Regions from separate parts of the Ferdinandcohnia sp. SAFN-114 genome, predicted to be linked through region 1. Evidence: riboswitches for the same ligand, from Rfam matches in the RefSeq annotation. Region 1 holds a riboswitch; the other holds the start of a gene.
The links. A riboswitch is a leader RNA that binds a small molecule or an ion and turns the genes downstream of it on or off. The one in region 1 is predicted to bind lysine.

Region 2: it holds a riboswitch for lysine, as region 1 does, so the genes downstream of both, ACR65M_RS09170 (transporter substrate-binding domain-containing protein) here and ACR65M_RS19635 (Na+/H+ antiporter NhaC family protein) in region 1, are expected to answer to the same signal.

What each region holds. Positions count from the first base shown of each region.
Region 1 is NZ_JBPFDQ010000071.1:15,375-20,496, forward strand. Features, by position in the region: gene ACR65M_RS19620 (bifunctional metallophosphatase/5'-nucleotidase) at 39-1,430, shown strand; gene ACR65M_RS19625 (DUF1805 domain-containing protein) at 1,554-1,856, shown strand; gene yunB (sporulation protein YunB) at 1,980-2,738, shown strand; lysine riboswitch at 2,833-3,015, shown strand; gene ACR65M_RS19635 (Na+/H+ antiporter NhaC family protein) at 3,143-4,726, shown strand; gene ACR65M_RS19640 (sodium-dependent transporter) at 4,978-5,122, shown strand, end outside.
Region 2 is NZ_JBPFDQ010000022.1:5,952-11,073, forward strand. Features, by position in the region: gene ACR65M_RS09150 (NADH dehydrogenase subunit 5) at 1-624, opposite strand, end outside; gene ACR65M_RS09155 (Na-translocating system protein MpsC family protein) at 765-1,130, opposite strand; gene ACR65M_RS09160 (amino acid ABC transporter ATP-binding protein) at 1,406-2,140, opposite strand; gene ACR65M_RS09165 (amino acid ABC transporter permease) at 2,159-2,905, opposite strand; gene ACR65M_RS09170 (transporter substrate-binding domain-containing protein) at 2,971-3,807, opposite strand; lysine riboswitch at 3,907-4,088, opposite strand; gene ACR65M_RS09175 (NupC/NupG family nucleoside CNT transporter) at 4,332-5,122, shown strand, end outside.

The DNA of each region.
Region 1 (5,122 bases):
CCATAGCATTTTAAACAGGCAAAAAGGAGGTGTAGGGATTGATTGAAACCGTACATATTTATCATACAAACGATCTCCATAGCCATTTTGACCGATGGCCTAAAATCACAAAATATATCACAGAAATGAGAAAACTTCATCAGGCTAACAATGAGGAAATGCTCTTAATTGATATTGGTGACCATATTGATCGCTTTCATCCAATTTCAGAAGCATCCCATGGCAAATTGAATGTGCAGCTCTTAAACCAACTTCAATACGATTATGCTACTATCGGTAACAACGAAGGAATTACGATGTCTTATGAACATCTGGATTCTTTATATGAAGAGGCAGAATTTAAGGTCTTGCTTGCAAATCTATTCGACCGAAATGGGAAGTTACCTAACTGGGCAGATCCTTACCATATTCATGTCTTGCCAAGTGGATTTAGGATAGGAATCATCGGTTTAACGGTTCATTATATTGGGCTATATAAGCTGCTCGGCTGGAACGTCAAAGATCCTTTTGTTATCCTACAAGAAACAATCAATGAATTAAAAGACAAAACAGATATGATGCTTCTGATGTCCCATTTAGGAATCAATGAGGATGAGCAAATTGCAAGAGATTTCCCAGATGTTGATGTGCTACTTGGTGGGCACACACATCATCTTTTAGAAAATGGAAAGAGAATCAATAACACACTTCTATGCTGTGCGCAAAAATACGGGAATTATATTGGACATGTTACTCTTAAAATTGATACTGAGCACAAAAAGCTCATTGAAAGTGCTGCAAGTGTAATCCCTACGAAATCACTGTCAGAAAGTAAGGAAACAACTGAAATCCTTTCAGAGTACATGGCAAAAAGTATACACACCTTACAAAATGATGTTATTGCAGAAATTGACCAACCACTTCTAAGTGATTGGTTTGCGGAAAACTCATTTTCCAAGCTTTTAGCTGAGGTCCTTCGCGAATGGTGTGCAGGAGACATATCGATGGTGAACTCAGGGCTATTGCTTGACTCGCTTCCACCAGGAAAGGTAACAAGAGAAGACTTGCATCGAATTTGCCCACATCCTATTAATCCATGTAAGGTCTGGGTTAAGGGCGATGAACTGAAGGAAATTATTTTACAAGCAAACACAAAGGAAATGGAAAACCTCCATATTAAGGGTCTAGGATTCCGTGGAAAGGTAATGGGCAAAATGGTATATGACGGCGTAGAGCTTTACACTACAAAGCTTTCGGATGGATTAGATCACATTACCGATATTAAAATCAATGGGGAGGACCTCGATCCTGACAAAACGTATTCAATTGCTACCATTGATATGTTCACATTCGGTTCACTCTTTCCTGTCATACGGGATGCAAAGGATAAAAAATACTATATGCCAGAATTCTTACGAGATCTTTTAGCTGAAAAATTAAAAAACAATTAGCAAAACGTACTAAAGATACTTAGTCAAAAGGATTAGAGAAAGATAGGTCTATGACTAGTACTATTTCAAACACAAATCACTTTCCCGTTACATAAATTAGTTAGGGAAAGGAGTGTGCTAGGAATGGTCTCAATGACACCAATCGTAATTGATAATCATCAATTTACAGCCATTACCGTTAACCTGCCTAAGACAAATTTTATGGCAGTCACGAATGAAAATGGCTATATTATGTGCGGAGCTCTCGATGTTGCATTATTAAACGAAAAACTTAAAGAACGAGGCATTATTGCTGGTAGGGCAGTTGGTGTTCGTACAATCGAGCAATTACTGGAAGCCCCTCTTGAATCAATTACAATTGAAGCCGAAAACCGAGGCATTACAGTAGGCATGAAAGGCAGAGACGCCCTACTAAAAATGATCTAAAATTAACCTGAGAAGGTATACCATATAAAAGAACGTGGCATCACTTGAACATTGTCGAACAAAATAGTTATCGTACATCCCTCCTTACTTGCATACACATAGCTTGTAAGGGGGGATTTTCGTTTGGGAAAGTATAGAGCTCGTCTACAACCAAGAAGGAAAGGGCCCTTGCCTTTCCGTTACGTCTTCTTATTAACATTCGTATTTTTTATTCTCTCAACTGTTATCGGTTTATTCATTATTAACAAAGCGATAGAGCCCGCACTCATGGCATATGCTGAAAATGAAACGAAGAAGGTTGCTGCCACAGTTATTAAAAACGCTATTAACCAACAATTAAACGAGGAAGAATTGGTCCAAGAGGATTTAAGTATTGTGCAAACAGATGAAAATGGGAAAGTGATTAGTTACAATACTCAGGTCGTCAATAAAATGGCGACAAAGACACTCGGAAATATTGAGCGGTACTTAAAGTATGTAAATGAAGGTGAAATTAATAAACTTGAATATCCTGATTTAGAAATTGAAACGGATGATGCCAGTGGACAAACGGGCTTTGTTTTTAAAGTACCCCTTGGGGAAGCAACCAATAATGCCCTCTTAGGAAACTTAGGTCCACAAATACCAATTCGTTTTCATATGATTGGATTTGGAGAAACTACGCCACAAGGAAGAATTGATGAGTGGGGGATTAATAATGGGTGGTTTCAATATAATGTTCTTGCGACAGTGACGATGCAGGTTATTTTACCTTTCTCAACAGGAGAGGTTGAAATTGAAACAATTATCCCTGTAATCAATCAAAACATTTTACATGATGTTCCAGACTTCTATAATAATGGTGGGGATTCATCTCCTTCGATAGAGATACCGACAAATTAGTAAAAAATACTATACTAGAATAGTTGAATCTAAGTGAAAAATCAGATATACTAGCGATGGAATTAATAAAAATGAATACACCACCTTATCGGATCGATGAGGTAGAGGTGCAGAAAATAAGAGTAAACTATGTGAGGATGACAACGTAGATCATAGTTGAAAGGATTTTTTGCCGAAGCAAAAATAAACACGTCAATGTTATTTTTGTTGGGGTTGCCTTGAAAAAGGGTAACACTGTCATTATAGAAATGATCTATAATGGAGGGCTACTGATCGTGATGGAGGATAACATAACATTACAGAGAGTAATGATAGTTATTTTCTATCATACTCTCTTTTTGTCTTCTAAAGAGTATCTTCTTTCACCACGCCCTCCAAAATAACACTTGGAGGAATCACATATCATGTCTGGAACAATATATTCAATTATCCCACCGATCATTGCGCTTCTCATGGTTGTTTTAACAAGAAGGGTTTTACTATCACTTGGAGTCGGCATTGTTTCGGCTGCATTCATATTACATGGAAATGTACTAACGAATGAAGGAGTCGGAGCTTGGCTACAAGACGTTTTACTCACTATCTGGAATAGCATTAAAGGAGTCTTCGTTTCAGAAGGCGAACTTAATACATGGAATGTATATATCATATTGTTTTTATTCTTATTAGGAGTTATTACTGCCTTTATCTCCATCTCTGGCGGTAGCCGTGCTTTTGGTGAATGGGCGCAAACAAAAGTAAGAACGAGAACGGGTGCACAGCTTTTAGCAGCTGTTTTAGGTGTTATTATTTTTATTGATGATTATTTTAATGCCTTGGCTGTTGGACAAGTAAGTAGACCAATTACAGACCGAAATAAAGTTTCACGTGCAAAGCTAGCCTATATTATTGATTCAACATCCGCACCAATTTGTGTTGTCTCACCAATTTCTAGCTGGGGTGCTTATATTATTGCAATCTTGGCACCTATCTTAGTAACACATGGTGTATCGGAGTTTTCTCCGTTATCTGCATTTATTCGAATGATTCCGTTAAACCTTTATGTACTCGTTTCGATTTTAATGGTAATAGCTGTAGCCATTTTTAATATTAATTTTGGTAGTATGAAAACCCATGAAAATCGTGCATTAACAACAGGGGAAGTAACAGACCCTGAAAAACCGGTATTAGGGGAATTAAAACAGGAATTACCTCAAAGTGAGAAAGGTACTGTTGGTGATTTGGTTTGGCCGATTATTGCATTAGTCGTCGGTACGGTTGGTTCCTTATTATGGACAGGCTATAGAGCTTCTGAAGGTAATATAACCATTTTTACAATTTTTGAAAATACGGATGTAACAGGATCTCTATTATCTGGTGGAATCCTAGGTATTCTTGTAACACTTATTTTATTCTTTGTTCAGGTTTATGCAAAAAAAGCTTTAAACATTGGACTTCTTCCTAAGGGAATTGTTGAAGGGATAAAATCAATGCTCCCAGCTGTATACATTTTACTATTTGCTTGGGTAATTGTTGACTTGATTGGACAAATTGAAACAGGTAAATATCTAGCGAGCCTCGTAGAAAGGTCTAATTTAAATATTGCATTTTTACCGGTCATATTATTTGTTGTAGCCGGCTTTATGGCATTTGCGACAGGGACGTCTTGGGGAACTTTTGGAATGATGCTTCCGATTGCAGGAGACATTGTAGCGGCATCAGATATTAATTTACTACTTCCTGCCTTAGCTGCTGTCCTAGCGGGTTCCGTGTTTGGTGATCATTGTTCACCAATATCAGATACAACTATTCTGTCCTCCACTGGAGCTGGAAGCCATCATATTGATCATGTAATGACACAGTTACCATATGCCATCACTTCCGCCGTTATCGCTATAATCGGATATATAGTACTAGGTCTTACAGGCAATACCTTATTAGGAGTGCTTACTACTTTACTGTTATTTGTTATTTTTGTTTTCACTATGAAAAACAGACAAAACGCATAGAATTACTATTCAAATGGTAACAATCAAACTTAACTAGTATATAAGAGACAAAGGGAATTAGAACCTTTGTCTCTTTTTTTTTTAAAAGTATATTTCATTTTAAAATAACTTTTGACATAGAGATAAAGACTGGCTATACTAATAAATAGATTATAGAAAATAATCTGAAAATAGAAAAATTTCCAACTTCAGTCTAGTGCTAAAGGGCTAATACGGTAACGGGCTAAAGTGGAAAAGGGGAGGTTTGTTTTATGGATAATCGTCCACAGTGGGGGACGCGGGCAGGCTTCGTAATGGCTGCAATCGGTTCTGCGGTTGGTTTAGGTAATATATGGAGATTTCCATATGTTGCTTACGAAAATGGAGGAGGCGCATTCTTTCTACCATACCTATTTG
Region 2 (5,122 bases), on a different contig from region 1:
TAATAGATTTATTCCTGTTTTTTCCCATGTACCGATATGTGTCAGACTATCATTGGCCAAGATTAGAGTTAGCTTCCAGCTGCCCGTGATTTGAGACAACCAAATGATAGCAAATAGAAGAGCCAGCCAACTACCTGCAAATACCTGAGCAGAGAGTCTTGTTGCTACTCTCGTTACCTTCCACTCCCTCTTTATACTTATAAGAATCGTTAACCCAATAAGAGTAATCCCCCAACAACCGGCCAACAATCGAAGGTCATTACTTAACCAGGAAACAGAAGCCGTACCTGTTATAAGTGTGAAGAATGCAAAGTATTTTCGGTAAGAACGGTCTCCTAGTAAATACCTTACAGAAAAACGTTGGATGACAATCCCTATCGTCAGAACAAAACATGCCATAAGCCAAGCTAATGAATCCAAGTGCAAGGGGCCAACATTGTGATTCATATTGTTCATTAATAGAATCAATAATGACACCAAAGCAGGCAATGAAATGATCCCGATGTGGACCCGCACAAAACCTAGGGGCACCCGTTTAGATAGGAATACGAATCCACTTACCACAGATAAAAAAAGTGCGATAAAAAATAAGGTAAGTAGTATGGATATGCTATTCGAAATCATAAAACTTCCCTCCGTCAAAATGGACCGAACTTAAATAGTAATTAAATAAAAAAACCGAGAACTAGTACCAGTCGTAGTAACCACTGATACTTGTTCTCGGTCTATTTTTAACTGACTAATAAAGTCTTTTAAAAATCTCCCTAAACTAATTTTTTCTCTAAATCATTAAATAACTTAAACACGATAACTCGTTCTCCAGTACGAGTACTTAAATCAGTATGAAAACTTTTTACTTCTTCCCCAGTGATGGTTAAAATAATTTCTTTTAATCCATCCAAACCAGATTCAACTAACCCTGACCGAGTATGTTTGATTGATAGCATGCCATCCTTTGTTTGACAAACAGCATATTCCGCAGGAGTTAATATACCTTGTAAATAAACGATTATCATATCACGGAGAATATCTGTTTTAACGGAAACAGATCCACGCCCCAAAAAATCCTTTTCCCAATGAGTAATCGCTTTGCTAATTTCTGATTCGATGGACCCTTTTGTTTTCTTCAAGTAAATTCCCCCCAAACAAAAAAAACGGTATATTTCCAGACTATTCCCTCTAAGTCTAAAAATATACCGATTTGTCTTATTCTGTACTTCTAAATACAAAAAGATTGCTTCTTCATTCTACCAATTCTACATTAATAAAATGCTAAAGCTCTTTATTATTATTCAGAAGGTAAATAATATCACTCGGTTATTAATCTAAGTAATAATTTAATTGAAAATGATCAACTTGTCAATATTAAATTGACAGAGGATTGATTCTATTTATTTTTAGCTGCTTATACGATTGTACGTTTTAAGAATTCTCTAGTACGAGCTTGTGTCGGATTATTGAAGATGTGCTCTGGACTTCCTTCTTCAGCAATAACACCCTTATCCATAAATACAACTCGATCTGATACTTCTTTTGCAAATTCCATTTCGTGCGTTACGATTAACATCGTAAGACCAGACTCAGCGAGTTCCTTCATGACTTTTAGGACTTCTCCTACCATTTCTGGATCAAGTGCTGATGTTGGCTCATCAAATAACATCACATCTGGTTCCATCGAAAGTGCTCTTGCAATCGCTACACGTTGCTTTTGCCCACCGGATAACTGCTTTGGCTTAGCGTTAATGTATTTATCCATACCAACAACTTTTAAGTATTTCATCGCTACTCTTTCCGCTTCTTCCTTCGTGCGTTTCAATACTTTTATTTGCCCTACTACACAATTGCTTAGGACATTATGATTATTGAAAAGATTAAATTGTTGGAAGACCATTCCTAAATGTCTTCGGTAGGTAGCGACATCATGCTTGTTATCCAAAATATTTTCACCTTGATAGATAATTTGCCCACCGCTAGGTCTTTCTAATAGATTAATACAACGAAGAAGAGTTGATTTACCGGATCCGGAGGAACCGATGATGGAGACAACTTCTCCTTTATTCACCGAGAAATCAATATCCCTTAATACTTCATGAGTGCCAAAGGATTTGCTTAAATGTTGAATATCAATAACCTTTTCCATGTTCTCTCCTCCTTCTTCCTATTGTTGTTGATTAACTTGTATCGGTCGATCGTTCCCAATCATCGTATAATTATCAGAGCCATCTAATTTTCTTTCAAAGTATAATAGAATTCTTGTAACAATGAAGGTCATCACAAAATAAATCATACATGCTACGAAAAACGATTCAAAATATCTAAAGTTATTGCCTGATATCGATTTTGTCACGAAATATAATTCTGTCACTGAAATCACGTTCAGAACGGAGGTATCTTTAATATTAATCACAAATTGATTACCTGTTGCAGGTAGAATATTACGTATAACCTGTGGTAAGACAACGTTCCACATCGTTTGGAAATGATTCATTCCAATTGCATGTGCTGCTTCAAACTGTCCTTTATCAATCGAAACAATCCCACCACGAACATACTCAGCCATATATGCCCCTGTATTGATTGAGACAACAATGATCGCTGCAACAAAAACATTCATATCTATCCCAAATGCTAACGCAGAACCATAATAGATAACCATTGCTTGTACAATCATCGGTGTTCCACGGAAGAATTCAATATAGATGGAGAGGATGGCATTAATGACTTTTAAAAATATTTTGTTCACACCACGTTCGGGCATTGGAATTGTACGGATAACTCCTGCTAGCAATCCAATCATTGCCCCAAAGACCGTCCCGATAAGAGCGATCAAGAGTGTTAAACCCGCACCACGAAGGAACATTGGCCAGTTTTCGATAATTATTTTAATGACCCACTCAAAACTCATTTCTTCTCCTCCTTAGCCCTATATAACCGACTGTATGTTGATATACAGTCGGTTCCCTGTATTTATTATTCTGCTGCTGGTTGATTTTGAATAGCCGAATCCATAATGCTTGTACGTTCTTCTTCTGAGATACCTGATAAAATCTCATTGATTTTTTCTGTTAATTCGCTGCCCTTTTGAAGTCCGACAGCAATTGCTGTATCATCTTCTGAAGTTTCAAATCCATCTTCAAATTCCACCATTACAAAATTTTCATTAGCAGATGAAGCACTAATACCCTCTGGACGTTCTGACACGTAACCATCAATCATTCCTGATTCAAGTGCTACTCTCATTGCTGGGAAGTTGTCCATCGCCGTTTTCTTTTCGACACCTTCAATTTGGTCGATTACTGTATAGTGGAATGTATTTAATTGAGCAGTAATTTTTGCTCCTTTAAAATCTTGGATAGAAGTAGCACCTTCATAAGTGCTGCCTTTTTTCACAACCATAACTAAATTTGAAGTATAGTAATTATCCGAAAAATCGATTGTTTCTTTTCGTTCTGCTGTTGGTGACATACCAGCTATGATTGCATCAATTTTGCCTGATGTTAAAGCTGGTACAAGACCATCCCACTCTGTTTTTACAATCACTAATTCTTTACCTAAACCTTCAGCTACTTTTTTTGCAATTTCCACATCATATCCGCCTGCATACTCTGCAGAACCGTCTATTTTTACTGCACCATTGGAATCATCATTTTGAGTCCAGTTAAACGGTGCATATCCAGCTTCAAGACCTACCTTAAATGTATTATCTTCTGATGAACCAGAATCCGAACTATTACTTGTTCCACACCCTGCTAATAATAGAATGGTAGAAATGATTAAAACGAAAAATATTGTTAATTTGCTTCTCATGCTGTTTCTCCTCCGTATTCTTATAAATTTCGACAAAAAAACGACCTGAGATATACTCAGGTCGCAGTAAATTTGCCCTAAGGTCCTCTCTTTTATCTCAATTGAGATAGCACAACTCAATAAACTGGGGGTTTATTGAGACAGTCCTGCAGCTATTAACTGCAGACCCAGCATGTAATATTGAGGGTATTACAAACTTCGGCGACATTTCCTTCTCCCTAGCATCACTGTTTCCTCAAACTCCACTAAAGACTGTTAAATATCGCGCCTCTACCTCACTAGTAAAAGTGAGGCCTTATTTAATTGTGTTTTTATACTACAATAGTAACTACTAATCAGTCAACTACTAATTATTAGAAAATCCAGTAACTACTGTTTTAACATGGGATATATAAAAAAATAAGCCATCTATATCGTGTTCTTGTTATAAGAAATGGACAAAATATACATTGTAATCACATATAAAAGAGGTTACTATACCGAGAGTATGTACATAATGTTAAAAATACACCAGGAGGTTACATATGCAATATGCTCTTTCAGTTTTAGGTATTTTTGTTGTTTTGTTTTTGGCTTGGTTGGCAAGTTCCAACCGAAAAGAGGTAAAATATAAACCGATTCTCATCATGATTGTCATCCAAATTATTTTATCAATATTACTATTAAATACTAGATTTGGTTTCATTATCATCCAGGGGATTTCTGCTTTTTTTAATAAACTGCTTGAATATGCAGGCGAAGGGATTTCCTTTGTGTTTGGCGGAATGGCGAACGATGGAGAGGCTCCATTCTTTTTAACTGTATTGCTTCCAATCGTATTTATTTCAGTATTAATCGGAATTCTCCAGTATCTGAAAATTTTACCATTCATTATGAATGGGATTGGATGGTTATTAAGTAAAGTAAACGGGATGGGTAGACTTGAATCATATAATGCAGTTGCTTCATTGATGGTCGGGCAATCGGAAGTTTTCATCACACTAAAAAAGCAATTAGGTATGCTATCCAAACAACGGTTGTATACCCTATGTGCTTCCGCGATGTCAACAGTTTCAATGTCCATTGTCGGCGCTTATATGACAATGCTAAAGCCAGAATATGTTGTCACAGCTGTAATGTTAAATTTATTTGGCGGGTTTATTATCGCTTCTATCGTTAATCCGTACGAAGTAAATCCAGATGAGGATATGATCGAAATCCGCGATCAAAAAAAACAATCATTCTTTGAAATGATTGGAGAATATATCCTTGATGGATTCAAGGTTGCAGTTATTGTCGGTGCCATGTTAATTGGTTTTATTGCTTTAATGGCAGC